2 regions of the Pseudoalteromonas sp. SG45-1 genome follow, and region 1 is predicted to be linked to the other one. Evidence: riboswitches for the same ligand, from Rfam matches in the RefSeq annotation. Region 1 holds a riboswitch; the other holds the start of a gene.
What was found. A riboswitch is a leader RNA that binds a small molecule or an ion and turns the genes downstream of it on or off. The one in region 1 is predicted to bind lysine.

Region 1 (7,896 bases):
AAAACCCATAAAGCGTATAACCGCGTACGCGAAGACAATTTTGATTTAAACGGATTGCTTGGTTTTAACTTGCACAATAAAACCGTGGGTATTGTAGGTTGCGGTAAAATTGGCCTTGCGCTGTGTAACATTTTAAATGGCTTTGGCGCTAATGTATTAGTGTGCGACCCCTACGCACAACCTGGCAATTATACAATTACCGATATAGACACCTTACTTAGCCAAAGCGATGTGATTTCTTTGCATTGCCCTTTAACGGAGCAAACTCATCATTTAATAAATGACGAGGCATTTAGCAAAATGAAAACCGGCGTTATGCTTATTAACACCTCTCGTGGTGCATTACTTGATAGTAGCGCATGTATTAGTGCGCTTAAAACTAAAAAACTAGGGTATTTAGGGCTCGACGTTTACGAGCAAGAGTCGGAGCTGTTTTTTAAAAATCACAGCGACGAAATAAACCAAGACGATATATTCTCGCGCTTAGTGAGCTTTAAAAATGTTTTAGTAACGGGGCATCAGGGCTTTTTTACCCAAGAGGCACTCACCGAAATAGCAAACACAACCCTACTTAACGCGCTTGAAGTAAATGAAGGTAGGCCTCTAACTAATGAGGTTTTATAAATACCTTAGCTTTACCTAAATAATAGGCACAAAAAAGCGAAGTTAGTCTCTTCGCTTTTTTGTTTAAAAATTTACTTTAAATAGAGCTTAGCCAAACGCAACGTTTGCAAATACCAAGGTCATTAATATTGGGCAAACAAAACGAATATACTGAGCAAACCAGTAATGTACGCCTGTTGTTGCTTGGTGTAATTTATTACCACGCTGCCACATCCACCCTACTGTAATAAAGTAAAATAAACCCATAAGCGGTAATTGGTATTGAGTAAATAGCATAATTACCAAACCAAATAACCAATCAAAATTTAGTATAATGGCGCTTGCACACACAAGTACAACGGCGCTTACTGCCCACGTTGCTTTGGTGCGGCTAACGTTGTGATTTTCGACTAAAAACGCTACCGGAATTTCGGTGGTCGATATAGTTGACGTAACCGATGCGATAGACATTAATACAAAAAATAATAAACCAACTAATAAGCCAATTTCGCCCATGGTGCTAAATAGCTCAGGTAAAATAGCAAAAATAAGTTGCCCTTCGCCAATCAGTTTACCGCCACTAAATACCTCTACACCGTTGTGCTGCGCCACATAAATAGCAGGAATAATAAGTAAACCCGCTAAAAAAGCAACGCCAGTGTCAAGTAGTGCAACACCTGCGGTGAGCTTTGGTAAATTAGCATCGGGCTGTAAATACGAGCCATAAATCATCATGCAGCCTACACCTAACGAGAGCGAAAAGAACGCCTGCCCCATTGCGGCAATAATTAAATTAGGGTCGAGTATTTGGCTAAAATCAGGGATTAAATACGCAGCAAAGCCTTCGCTTGCGCCATCGAGTGTTGCAATGTAGGCAATTAAACCAACAAGCAGCACAAGTAATAGTGGCATTAAACGGCGCGACCAGGTTTCGATTCCCGATTTAACCCCTTTTAAAATAATACTGGCAGTTAAAATAAGCATAAGCGGCGTAAATACAAAATTACGCAGCACTGAGTCGCTATGTAAAAATTCGCTTGCGCCTGTGAAACCTAAAAAGGTTGTTATGGGTTCAATAGCGTACGAAAGCATCCACCCTGCCACTATTGAATAAAAACTTAGCATAACAACTGCGCCTGCAAGGCCTATGTAACCGGCTGCTGCACCTACTTTACGGCTAGTGTTTTGCCATGCATCGCCCAATGCTTTTACCGGGTTAGCTTGTGCTTTGTGACCTAAATAAAGTTCGGTATAAAGCGCAGGAAGCGCAAGTAAAAATATAACAATAAAATAAACCAGTAAAAAAGCACCGCCGCCATGGTTGGCCGCTTGCGTAGGAAAACCCCAAATATTACCCAAACCCACTGCTGCGCCAGCAGCGGCTAAAACAAAACCAAGTCGGCTTTGAAACCCATCACGCACTTGTGCCATACATCTACAAATCTGTTATTATTTTGATTATTGTGAATTAAACCATATTTCATGCCAGCTGAGTAATAAAATTGTACCCAGCCTTTATTAGTGGCACTAACCGCTCACAATATCAGCGACTTCTTTTGCTTTAGGGCTTTTATGACTGAACACTATTTTAAAAACGCCTTGAGTATTACTTCAACTCAATTGGCAAATTTGTCTTTAGCGAGTAACAGTATTTTATTATTTAATGCTAAAACACTTGAGCTTAGAGACTTTAATTTGCCCGATTGCTTAAGCCCGTTTGAATTAACTATTATAAACCGCCGTAAAAGCCCACAAGCTAAGCAAGAGTATTTAGCTACGCGGTTATTGTTAAAACACCTTATTAAAGTAACGCAGCCGCAACATACGCATGTACCCCTTAATAAAATGAGTACCGAATTTGACGAAGCAAGCTCAAAGCTGCAAATACATGTGAGTGGTGATGTTATAAATACCTGTATTTCACACTCGCATGGTTTGGTTGGGGCCGCGCTAAATTTTGATAGAAGTGAGTTTGGTTTTGATATTGAAAAAGTAAGCCTAAAGCGCCCGTTTGAAAAGCTCGCTAAGCATTTTTATCATAATGATGAAATTACACTTATCACCAAGCCCACTAATACCCAAGCCCAAGCAGATACATTTTTTAGAATTTGGACATTAAAAGAGTCACTTGCTAAAGCCACCAGCCGCCCTATTGCAAAGTTACTTAGCCCTAATGTGTTTGACGAATTACATAGTACAAAGCTGAGTGCTTGCAGTAATCACGTTACTGTAGCTGATAGCAGTGACAGCAATGTTTGTTTTGATGTGAGTGTGGTGCATAAAAAAAGCACCGACTGGCGATGCTTTTTATTAAATGACTTTATTAATCAGTTTTGTTAAGTGATTTTACTAGTTAATTTTCCTGAATAACCGTTATTTACGCGGCAAAATCATTTTCTAATAAACGACTATGAATAGACTGTACTACGTTATCTGACTCAGTTTGCTCTACTAAAAAGCACAGGTTGTGCTTACTTGCACCGTGACAAATTAATCGAATGTTAAAATCTTTTAGCACACTCATTAAGTTCATTTCGTGTTGGCGTAATTGAATCTCAGAGCCAATAAGTGCCACCAATGTTAGGTTGTTTTCTACCGAAACATGGCAAAACTCTGCAAGCTTATCTAGGCATTCTTGATCAAGCTCTGGGCGCGAGGCGTTTTGCGCGTTATCAAGCGTTATAGCCACACTGATTTCTGATGTAGTTACCAAATCTACCGATATATTGTATTCACTTAATAGTGTAAATACGCGTGCTAAAAAGCCGCTTGCTAGTAGCATTTCTGGGCTTTTAAGCGTAAGCAATATTTGGTTTTTACGTTGCGTTACTGCGCGTATACCTGGTTGCTGCGATTTTTCGCGCTCAATCCACGTACCGCCACGCTCTGGCTCGCGGCTAGAACCTACAAACACGTTAATGTGGCTACGGCTCGCTGGTAAAATAGTTGCTGGGTGTAATACTTTTGCGCCAAAGGTTGCCATTTCAGCGGCTTCGTCAAAACTTAAGCGTGCAATAGGCGTCGCTTTTGCGCACAAACGCGGGTCGGTGCTAAAAATGCCCACTACGTCGGTCCAAATATGCACACTTTTAGCGTTAATCGCTTCAGCTAGTAATGCAGCGCTGTAGTCTGAACCACCACGTCCTAGCGTTGTGGTGTGACCGTATTCGTCACTACCAATAAATCCCTGAGTTACAATTACTTGAGCGTCTAATAACGGAATTAAATGCTCTTTAGCAGCTTGCGCTGTGGCTGCAACATTGGGCGTTGCTTTACCAAATTGGCTGTCGGTTTTAAGTACCTTGCGCACATCAAAGCGATCGGCATTTAAACCTTGTAAACGCAGCACTTGAGCAAACAAATACGACGATAAACGCTCACCAAAGCTAAGTAGCTCGTCGTGTTGCTGATCGGTTGTTAGTGGTTCTTGAGCCAATGTTTGAAATGCTTTTAGGGTTTCGTTAAAGCCAACCGCTAAATCGGCATCTAGCGATAATTCATCTAAAATAGTTTGTTGAATAGCAAGCACGCCGTTTATGTGTTCTTGGCGCTCACTAGGAGTAATGCTTGATTTACACAGTGCAACTAAGTGATTAGTTACGCCGGCACTGGCGCTCACGGCAACAATACGTACGCTTTTATCTGCAACAATAATTTCGCTACAGCGACTCATCGCTTCAAAATTTGCAACACTGGTTCCGCCAAATTTGGCAACGATGTAATCTGATTTTGCGCCTGATACTGTTTGTGGCACTGATTGGGTAGTCATTTAGTCTCCTTTCGCGGTATCCAAACCGCAATAAAACAAGAAGAACTTGGCAAAGGAATGCTTGAAGATAAGTCCACTGCCAGAAGCTCTCCACCTATATTGGTGACAGTTTTGGGGATTCAGCCCCATAAACCGAAAAACAATGACGACGTACCATTATTTTCCTCGGCGAGTACTTCCCTCCTTAATGATCATCGGCTTTCGTCGCCTAACATTAAGTACCTAAGTATCGCACCTCTTCTGAATGCTTTATTAACCAGTGGCTAATAAAACAAAACCCCACTAAGTAGCGGGGCTTTGAAAGTTATCGTTTAGACGTCTAGCTGTCAAGCATTTAATAATTTATGAGTTAAATAAAACTGCCCATGTAATACGAGCCCGCATATCCAACCGTGTAACAAATTAATAAATGCAGCGATAAACGCAAGTAGCTCATAAAGGTAAGCGCTTTAACTTTACTCATGGCAATAATGCCCGCAGCCGAACCAATAATAAGCATTGAACCGCCCACACCCGTTGCATACGTAAACGACAACCAATGTTGTTGGCTCATTACTATATTGGCTTTTAATAATGCAGCGGTAAGCGGTACGTTATCGACCCCAGCTGATAATATGCCCATTAAGTAGTTTGCGTATTCTGGTGCCATTACCGTGTATAGGTCGGTAAATTTACTCAACATACCAATTTCTTTAAGTGCGCCAACAAGTAAAAGTACACCTACAAAAAACAATAATGTGTCGTATTCTATATCGCGAACAAAATCGATTATGTCTTTGTTTATGTCTTTTTTGCGCATTAAAAATTGCGCCACTAAAAACATCACTGATAAGCCAAACAAAAAGGTTAATAAAGGCGGTACGCTGTAAATTACACTCAACGTAAGTGTGCTCACTACGGTAGATAAAAATATAACAGCAATGGTTATGTCGGTTTTTTCAATGCGGGTTTTACCTGCACTAGCAAACTCAACACGCCCTTTCATACCTATAGACAGTAACGCAGCAAGCAGCATAACGCTTGCAAGTGCTGGCGCTATAAGTAGTAATAAATGAGCAATGGTTACTTTGCCATCTAAAAATATCATTAGTGTGGTTACGTCACCTGTTATTAGCGATACCCCACCTGAGTTCACTCCAAACACAATAAGCGTGGCGTATTTAACGAGCTTTTTAGGTTCAAGCTTTAACGACATAACAACCGCAAGCGATATAAGCGTCGCTGTTACGTTGTCTGAAATCGACGAAAACAAAAACGCAAAACCACCCACCAAAAACATGAGCTTTTTTTCGCTAATACTTTTTGGCATAACACGGTGCACAATATTTTCTATAAACCCCTTTGAATTTAAATACGCGACAAAGGTCATTGCAGCCATTAAAAATAGCCATAATGAGGCAATTTCTAAAATATTTTCGTTTAAAAGATGCTGAATCGTATCGGGGCTTTGCCCGTGTAGGGGGTATATAAAAAGAAGAATCCAGCAAAGCGTACCAAAAAACAGCGTGGTTTTAGCTTTATTTACATGGATTATATCTTCTATAACGATCAGTAAAAATGCAATCGCTATCAGGGTTAGAATAATCGAGGAAACCATGGTAGTTAAACAACCTTTGATATAGTTTTAAAGAACACACAAATAACATTCCATTTCATGTGCCTATTTTCGGCGCGAATTTTAGCACTGCCTCTATGCAAAAACTATTATTAAATGGTCTTAAAAACGAATACTATATACAGACAAGGTTAATTAAAAATACGTAATAATGAGTCTTCTAAAAGAACTCAATAATAAAATACTAGGATGTTGTAACCCCTTATGATCCCAGCTAAAAAGCTGCTAAACACCATAACCGAACATTGGGGTGTATTAGAGCTATTATTTAAACGTTTTAAAATGGCTGACTTTAGCCTAAAAGACGTACAAAACGCGATTAAGCAAAAGCAGCCTACGTGGTCAAACGAACGCATTTATAAAGAAACAAATCGTTTGTTAAACCAAGATATTTTAATTCCACTGGCTAAATCCTCTCAACTTGAAATAAATCGTGCCATTGCCGATTTTGCTACTTTTTTACTGCAAGAAGAGCATTTAGGTTTAGCACAAGAAATTAGCGTATTAGTAGAGGACCTGGCTCGTTTAGGTAACCGCCTAGATAACGCTGGCGAAATAGAAGACTTTGACGACTTACGCCGCTACAGCCGCATTATGGATGATCGGGTGCGTAAAATAATGAAGCTTTATACGCACAACGAAAACGCTATTTTAAATATTGTTGAACAAGCCAAATCAAATAATGCAGTGCAATCGCTGCAAAAGCGTTATAAAGCGGTAATAGAAGCCTTTGACGAATACATAGAGCCAATGCTTGAAATGGTTGATATTCGTGGTGAATTTCATGCGTGTTTTACCCTCATTGAAGAGCAAATAAGTAAGCAAATACTGCACATTGAGCGCTCAGGTAAAGCGTATAACGACAAACGTATGCTGGAGCAATTACGTACCCGTATACTCGAAATGCATTTAATGGGCCGAGAAAGCTTACGTAAAAGTGCCGATATGCTTATGCCGCTACGCGAAGAGTTACGTCGTAATAACTTAATTACTCGCCAAGCAGCCAAAGTACTTGGGCTGGTGCGTAAAAGTGGTGTAGACAATATGCTAAGTGCTGTGCAGCCAAATTTTGTAAGCGACGCGCAGCGATATTCGCTTGGTCAGCAACGCCATATTGTCGCTTACATGGCAAGCTTGGTTGAATTTGAACACGAAGAATACCAATTGCCTGACCAGCAAGACGTGCCTGCATTTGTTACGCCTAATATTCCTGACTACAACGATGTCAAAACCAGCTTTGCTAAGCGCTTTAATAAAAAACGCAAAAAGCCGCAGCCCTTGCTGCAATTTTTAGACGAAAGCTATCCAGATCTCGATGCCGACGAAATGCTATTTTTGTATCAAAAATTAGTCAGCGACAGCGATATTAAAATAATTCAAAGCGATGAAAAAGCCCGCGTAAAAATTGCCGGTCAGCACTTTTCTTTATATCCATTTAATTCAGAGCCTCAGCCAGATTCAAAGGCAGGTAAATAAACCATGACACACATAAACTTAGACGAGCTAACCCATCTACAAGCCATTAATAAAAAATTAGTAGCGGGTTATCACATTTGCGAGCAAGACAACGTAATGTGGCAAGAGCTTGACCAACGCATAGAAGACTACACCGCCCTATTTACCGCTTTAGGTAACGATTTAAAACACGACAGCCGTGGCTTTTATTATTTTGGTAGCGACGAAAGCACACCCAATATGGGCAAAATATCTCGCGCTATCGCGCTCACCATTTACATTTTAATTGAGCACTACGCCAATACGGGTAAAGACCCAATGCGCGCATTGTTTGACGACGTAAACGATTTAGAGCTTATGCAAACGCTGGTGCAAATTAACAAACATTTGTTTGATCAGCTTGAGATATTTTCGGGATCGGATTTGCGTAAAGACGTTTACCTGCGCATGGTGC
Region 2 (7,896 bases), on a different contig from region 1:
CGCTCTATAGCTAAATCGGCTAAATTTTTAAGCCCTTCAACATCGCCTTGCGTCGCTAAATATTGAAACGAGCCAACACGAATATGACTAGTTGCTACACGCGTAACGATAGCCCCTGCTTGTGGCGGATTACGATAAACCGTTTCACCACTACCAACAACCGCTAAGCAGCGTGTGGTTTTAACTCCCAGCGCATGCATTGCCTCGCTCATTACGTATTCACGAATAGCAGGACCAAGAGCACAACGTCCATCCCCACCTCTTGAGTAAGGAGTAGCACCAGAGCCTTTTAATTGAATATCCCATAACTGGTTTTCATCATCACTAATAGCGCCCAGTAAGTGCGCTCGTCCATCACCTAAGCGTTGTGAAAAATGTCCAAATTGGTGCCCAGAGTAACCAAGTGCTACTGCAGGAATCGCCTGTTTTTCGTTACCGCTAAAAGTGCTGGCACGTAAATCAGCCGCAACGTTAATATTAAACTCTTTTGCTAAACTCTCGTTCCACAGCAATAACTGAGGAGAGGCGACACTTGCAGGGAAATCTTCTATCGCGAAGTTTTCTGCAACATCTGTGTATCTTGGCACTAATTTCATTGTAATTCCTATTGTTGCTGACTTATACCAACACGGTTGTCACCTACGCCATAAGCAACAATTAAGCTTAACTCTTGCATACTTAAGCCACTTTGCTCTTGCATTTCGTTAAAAAAAGCTTGGGCTGCATTTAGTGACTTTTTAGTTTGTAGGCCGCCGTCTATAATTTTATGGGCACGCAAATAATTCTCTACATCGCGTGATAGTAAAAATGTATCTTTACCAAGTGCTCGCAGCGCATAAGGCCCTGTATTTCCGCCTAAACGCGAACCATGCTTTTTTAAATATGCCCACAAACCAATAATATCGTCTGTCGGCCAATTAGCGATAAACTGGCTAAAACTGCCATGTTCCCCTGCTATTTCGTGGATCATGTAAGCATTTTCGGTAATTGTTTTTACTTTTTTATAGTTACGAACAATGCGCTCATCCGTTGCTTTTTGTTCCAGCATATCTGGTGGCATCATTAATAACTTATCAACGCTAAAATCCCAAAAAACCTCTCTAAAGCCTGCCCACTTATTATTTATGACTGACCAATAAAAGCCGCTTTGAAATACTTTTCGAGTAAATTCTTCAAGCCAATCGTCGTCACTTAACGTGCTTAGTTGTTTTTTAGATAGCGGTTTTGCAAGTAATAACTTAAGCATTTTTTCAGAGCCTTTTCGCTCTACCGCTCGCTTATAAATATCGCTAAATTTTTCCATACTAATTAAATACCTCACTACTTATATTGCTAGTGTACGAGAAAAGCACCTAATACGTAACCACCCCTCTTTTCGATGAATTAATCTGTATTTAGTCGCTTGACACCTAGACGGCTAAAATGCTTTAATCGCCGTAATTACCCTATTTAAATTGCACAGGTTTGTAAGTTTTACCCTACAAACAGGTGCAAAGGGCTAGAAGAGGTGCGTTATTCAGGTAGCGTATGTTAGGAGCGCAAACTCCAGTAAGCATACGTGAGGGGAATTAACGCCGAGAAGTAACCACTTTTGCGAGGTGTTTATTTCGGGCGACTAGGTTGAACCCTAGCGACTGTCACCAATAGCTGCTTATAAAAAGCAGCTTGTTAGTTTGGTGGAGAGCTTCTGGTCTTAAATATTAAGGCCGTGCGCCCTATTATTTTAAGCCCATTCGCTCTTCGAATTATTAGTTCGAACGACGTTAATGCGGCTCCTTCCATAAAGCTTTTTAACTCTTCGAATAATACCAATTGCATTAAATTAGTTATCGCTAAAATGATCACGTTTTTAATAAAATTGGTACAAATTATAAGTTCGTGAGAGATGATCAACAACTTCAATTTAAACGACTACTCACTGTGGACCGCGCTCGTAACGCCATTTGATCAACACGGCGATGTTGACTACAACACGTTAACTAAGTTGGTTAGCGATCAAGAAGCGGCACATAACGGTATTTTGCTACTTGGCAGTACGGGCGAAGGTTTAGCACTAACGCTAAAAGAGCAACAAGCCATTGTTGAGCACGTATGCCAGCTAAAACCAACAGTACCACTCATGGTAGCTGTGGGCGGTAGTAACTTAAAGCAACAAATTGAGTGGGTTAACTACTGTAATACACTCCCAATTCATAGCTTTTTACTTGGCTCACCGCTTTATGCAAAGCCTGGCGCTGTAGGTCAAACTCATTGGTTTGAAAGCCTACTAAATGCAAGCGCTCACCCATGTATGCTTTATAACGTACCAGGTCGAAGCGCTGTTAGCATCCCAGCGGCAACAATTCAAAACTTACAAAACAATAAAAATTTATGGGCGTTAAAAGAAGCGAGCGGCAGTATTGCTCAGTTTGAAGCTTACCGCCAAGCGGCGCCTAATTTAGCTATTTTTAGTGGCGACGATGCGCTAATGCCTTATTTTGCTCAAGCTGGCGCAAAAGGTTTGGTGTCGGTAGCTGCAAACGCATGGCCTGAACAAACTCACGAGTTTGTTAAGCGCAGTTTAAGTGGTCAACACCCTAATTTATTTGCCCAGTGGTCAAGCGCTATTAATAGCCTGTTTGCTGTCGCAAACCCTATTCCCGTAAAGGTACTGATGCATTTGCAAGGCCGCTTAAGCAGCCCGCAACTTCGTCCACCTTTAACACATCTTGAGTTAACTCAAACCGATTGCATCACAACTGCAAACAACACCATTTTATCTTGGCATTAAATACAGGTTTTTATAATGAGCTGGTTAGAACTATTAAATAATTTAGAATCGGGCGCAGTACGCGCAGCATCACAAAACGAAAGCGGCCAATGGCAAGCTAACGTAGAAGTAAAGCAAGGCATTTTAGAAGCCTTTAAAAATGGCACTAATACTGAGTTTGCAGGCGGCTTTGTTGATAAACATAACCTAGCTCCGCAAGAATTTAGTACTGATGATGGCGTTCGTATGGTACCAGGTGGCTCAAGTGTTCGCCGTGGTGCTTATGTTGCTAAAGGCACGATTATTATGCCACCAGCGTATGTAAACATTGGTGCATATATCGACGAAGGCACAATGGTAGATAGCCACGCATTGGTGGGTTCTTGTGCACAAGTAGGTAAAAACGTACATTTAAGCGCTGCAGTTCAGCTTGGTGGTGTGCTTGAGCCAATTGGTGCAAGCCCAGTAGTGGTTGAAGATGACGCATTTATTGGTGCAGGCTGTGTTATTGTTGAAGGCGTAGTCATTAAAAAAGGCGCAGTACTTGCCCCTGGCGTGCGTTTATCAGCAACTATTCCAGTATACGACTGCGTAAACGAGCGCCAACTTGATAAAGGCGAGCCAATCCCAGAGTACGCGATTGTAATACCGGGCTCTCGCCCTGCGTCAAACGAATGGGCGCGCGAGCAAGGCCTAAGCATGTCGTGTGCGTTAATAGTTAAATACCGCGACGAGAAAAGCGATGCATCGTTATTGCTTGAAGAGGTTTTACGATAATGAGCTTTTTGAGCACGCCTATCAAAACCGCTGTAAATACGATTACACAGCAACTTGATACACCTTTTTTTGTTTACGACCTAGATCAACTAAACACGCATCTTGCGCGTTTAGTTGCGCAAACCGATGTAAAACTGTGGTACGCGGTAAAAGCAAACCCACTGTCTAAAATTATTCAAAGCTTAGACAGTGCTGGCTTTAATTTTGACGTAGCAAGTAAAGGTGAGCTTGAGCAAGTACTAGCACAAGGTATTAGCTCGCAGCGCGTGCTCAACACAGGGCCTGCAAAAAGCCCTAAACAAATAAAACACTTTATTGAGCGCGGCGTGCGTATATTCGTAGCAGAAAGCCTCAATCAAGTACGTTGGTTAAACCAACAAGCGCAACGACAAAACACGCAGTTACAAGTATTACTGCGTGTACAATTACGTTGGCCTGAAGGTGAAAAAAACCCACTGGGCGGCGACAGCCTTACGCCGTTTGGTTTGGGTTGTAATGAATGGCAAGCACTCAATGTAGCTGACTACCCTGCGCTTAAATTTGACGGCCTGCATATCTTTCAGTGGGGCAACATGCTTAGCACGCAAAAACTAAGCGACTTGTGGTCACAAATGATTGCACCTCTTAGCCAACTTGCCAGCGATTTAAATATTAGCCTTAAAATTTTAGATTTAGGTGGCGGTTTAGGTATTCCTTATACACAAAACGAAGCAACACTTGATTGGGATGACTTGATTGCTGCGCTCGCTAAAATTAAAAATGATGCGGGTGTAGAAGAGCTATGGATGGAACTTGGTCGCTATGCCGTTGGCGAATGCGGTCATTACGCAAACCCAGTAGTAGAGCGCAAACAAAACTACAATCAAGAACAAGTAATTTTAAGCGGCGGTATAAATCACTTATTACGCCCTGCTGTTACCAGCCAGGACTTTCCTGCTGCATTACTGCGTGAATCCAATGCTAAAACTCAAGCGGTCACTTTATATGGCCCACTTTGTACAGCGCTTGACTGCTTGGGTGAACATAACTTACCAAGCGATTTAAATGAGCACGACTGGCTAGTGTTTAGCCAATGCGGTGCTTACGGCTTTACCGAAAGTATGCCGTATTTTTTATGCCATGAGCTAGCTGCTGAGTACACATTGCAAAACGGTACACTTACCTGTGTTCGCCAAGCCGAAAATGCCAGCCATTATTTAAGGTAACAAGTATGAGTAATACAACACACATTAGCCAAGAGAACATTGTAGTAGGGGAAGTTGCAAACGGCTTACCACTTACAATTCCTGTGTATCGTTTAAAAGGTGATGGCACAGGGCCAAGTGTTTACATTCAGGCCAATATGCATGGCGCTGAAGTGCAAGGTAACGCAGTTATTTTTCAGCTGCTTGAGCAATTAAAACACCTTAACCTTAATGGCGATATTACCCTTGTACCTTATGCAAATCCGATTGGCTGTAATCAAAAATCTGGCGAGTTTACCCTTGGCAGGTTCGATCCGATTACGGGCACTAATTGGAATCGCATGTATCACTACAATAAAAATTTAGTGGCACAGTTTGCACAAAATCATACTCAGTATGACGACGCTACATTAAAAAGTAACTTCAAACAGGCACTTATTGACGAAGTAGACAGCAAACTTAACGGCCCTGCTTATTTACTCAATACGGGTAAACGCATTGCGCTTAACTTACAAAAGCTCGCTCATCAGGCTGATATAGTACTCGATTTACACACAGGCCCTATTTCAAGCAAGCATCTGTACTGCCCAACCTATGCAACCGACAGCGCACGTTACTTTAATATTGAACATGTATTGCTTATTCCTAGTGATTTTGACGGCGCTATGGATGAAGCTAACTTTTGCCCATGGTGGCATTTAAGTGATGCGCTTAGCGGACAAGGTCGCGAATTATCAATAGCTGTAGAAGCATTTACTGTAGAGCTAGGCAGCCAAGAAAAAATAGACTTAAAAGAAGCATTAAACGATGCAAACAGCATTTTAAGTTACTTAAATCACAAAGGCGTATTACAAAACGCACCGCATACGCCAGCCAATATGACTCGTTATGCATGTAATTTAGATGACTACTTTGCTTATTACGCCCCTATTGGCGGCATGGTTGAATACTTAGCCCCACTTGGCGGGCACATTAAAGCTGGTGAGCCTATTGCCAATATTTTACGCATGGAGCGCTACTTAAGTGAGCAACCATTGCAAACACTTACTCTTGATTGCGATGCAATTGCTATTTTGCACTTTGCCTCAGCGAGTGTTAATCAAGGTACCGAGCTTTATAAGTTTTTTACTAACATATTTGAGCTTTAGCTCACCCTTCTCATTGCGTGAGAGTAATACCAATTGCATTAAATTAGTGATCTATTATAGCGATAAGGAAATAGCTTAATAACAAGGCTAAAATTATGGTACATAGTTGTTCTATATAAATAATTTTTAACGTAGTTAGTGAGTTATTTAATACGCTAGAATGATCATGTTTTTAACAAAATTGGTATAAATTAACTAAAGTAGTTAATTTGCATTAGAAAAGCGGCTTAGGCCGCTTTTCTTTTGATCTATATTTACTTTGTATACGTATGGACCTTGTTATGAATACAAATTCAGTAAAAGTTCACCGTTACATATGTAAAAAGACGTTATAATTAAATTAACGCATACAACAACCCAAACTCACAAGGAATTACAATGAGCTGGCGCCACTGGATAACTCTTTCTGCTTTAATTAGTACCGCTACCTTCGCACAAGAAGAAGAAGTTGCTACAAACGAGCAAGACAACGACATCGAGCTTGTAAAACAGTGTATTTTAAATGAAGTGATTGGTGGAGATGGCAAGCAAACTCTCGATGACTTGCGTAAAAAGTGCTCATCCCTTGAAGAAGACAAACAACTTACCGCGCTTGATAAACGCCAAGCTCGTGAAGAAGTCGGTAAAAAAAATAGAAACGTAATTACGCCACATAAGCGTAACTATATTTTACCGCTTTCGTATGTATCACACCCAAACGATCGTCCTTTTGATGGTTTTGACGAATTAACAGATGATAACGATGGTGAGCCACTAGACAACCTAGAAGCAAAATACCAGCTTTCAATCAAAGTGCCTCTATATGATGATTTTTCTGATGAAGACCAAGCCATATTTTTTGGCTTTACTCTGCAATCTTACTGGCAGCTTTATAACTCAGAAATCTCTTCTCCATTTCGTGAAACCAACTACGAACCAGAAATATTTTGGATAAACTACCTCGATCCAGAAAACGTATTATGGGGCGACGAAATGGCAATCGCATTAGGTATTTCGCACCAATCAAACGGTCGAAGCCAACCAAACTCACGTTCGTGGAACCGTATTTACGCAGACTTTATTTGGGAAAATAGGGGCTTTGTTTTTAGCTTTAAACCTTGGTATCGCATAGCTGAGGACGAAAAAGAAGATATTTTAGAAGCCAATGGCGACGACAACCCAGACATATACAAATACATGGGTTACTTTGAATTTAGCGGCGCGTATCGTTTTCATGACCATGAATTTAGCTTTATGACGCGTAACAATTTAAATTCAGATAATCGCGGTGCAATTCAACTCGACTGGTCGTTTCCTTTATGGGGTCGCGTTCGTGGTTATGCACAATACTTTAACGGTTATGGCGAAAGCTTAATTGATTACAATGCGGATGTAGAACGTATTGGTGTCGGTATATTATTAACCGATTTGCTGTAATACTTCCCTAAGTTTTACGCACAAAAAAGCCAAGCATTGCTTGGCTTTTTTGTGTTTTGAACAGCTAAACAGTTATTTTTTTACTACAAACTGCCCTTCAAATTCTGCAACCACGTTATCACCATCGTAAATAGTTACTGGCACTACGTAACTTGCTTTACCGTCGGTTTCTAAATCGCTTAACTTGCCCTTACAGGTTTGTATATCAACACAACCACGTGGGTCGGTAGTAAGCGGTTTTAAGTACTTAATGTTAGCATCGGCTAATACAATATTACCTTCAAGCCCAGCTTCTTTAAGTGCTAAGTACGTAGCGCCCCAACCTGTTAGCGTGGCCAAGCTATAAATAGAACCTGCAAACATTGTGTTATGTAGGTTTAAGTTAGCGTCTAGGTCGGCGCTGGTTGTAAATTGCCAATCGGTATAGCTTTCTACCTTAATACCCATCGCGTCACTAATTGGAATAGACTCACGCCACGTATTTTGTAGTACTTGCGTCCAATTAGGGTGACGAAACCAACCTGGCTCAGACGGTTTTTGCTTTACCATTTTAAAGTGTTGAACATCGCCATACGCTAAGTGCGCTTTTTCTTTTAATTCGTAACCGTGGCGTTTATAAAAC

Region 2: another riboswitch for lysine. It lies ahead of dapA (4-hydroxy-tetrahydrodipicolinate synthase); the one in region 1 lies ahead of lysC (lysine-sensitive aspartokinase 3).

What each region holds. Positions count from the first base shown of each region.
Region 1 covers NZ_JACJEP010000034.1:3,746-11,641, reverse strand. The annotation lists gene H5117_RS18740 (2-hydroxyacid dehydrogenase) at 1-624, shown strand, start outside; gene H5117_RS18735 (sodium-dependent transporter) at 712-2,034, opposite strand; gene H5117_RS18730 (4'-phosphopantetheinyl transferase superfamily protein) at 2,176-2,943, shown strand; gene lysC (lysine-sensitive aspartokinase 3) at 2,981-4,372, opposite strand; lysine riboswitch at 4,448-4,620, opposite strand; gene nhaD (sodium:proton antiporter NhaD) at 4,722-5,969, opposite strand; gene H5117_RS18715 (hypothetical protein) at 6,192-7,463, shown strand; gene H5117_RS18710 (condensin complex protein MksE) at 7,467-7,896, shown strand, end outside.
Region 2 covers NZ_JACJEP010000009.1:48,909-56,804, reverse strand. The annotation lists gene H5117_RS09870 (YdiU family protein) at 1-596, opposite strand, end outside; gene H5117_RS09865 (DNA-3-methyladenine glycosylase I) at 605-1,303, opposite strand; lysine riboswitch at 1,495-1,695, shown strand; gene dapA (4-hydroxy-tetrahydrodipicolinate synthase) at 1,886-2,770, shown strand; gene H5117_RS09855 (2,3,4,5-tetrahydropyridine-2,6-dicarboxylate N-succinyltransferase) at 2,786-3,526, shown strand; gene H5117_RS09850 (PLP-dependent decarboxylase) at 3,526-4,731, shown strand; gene H5117_RS09845 (succinylglutamate desuccinylase/aspartoacylase family protein) at 4,737-5,858, shown strand; gene H5117_RS09840 (phospholipase A) at 6,237-7,274, shown strand; gene H5117_RS09835 (bifunctional GNAT family N-acetyltransferase/hotdog fold thioesterase) at 7,347-7,896, opposite strand, start outside.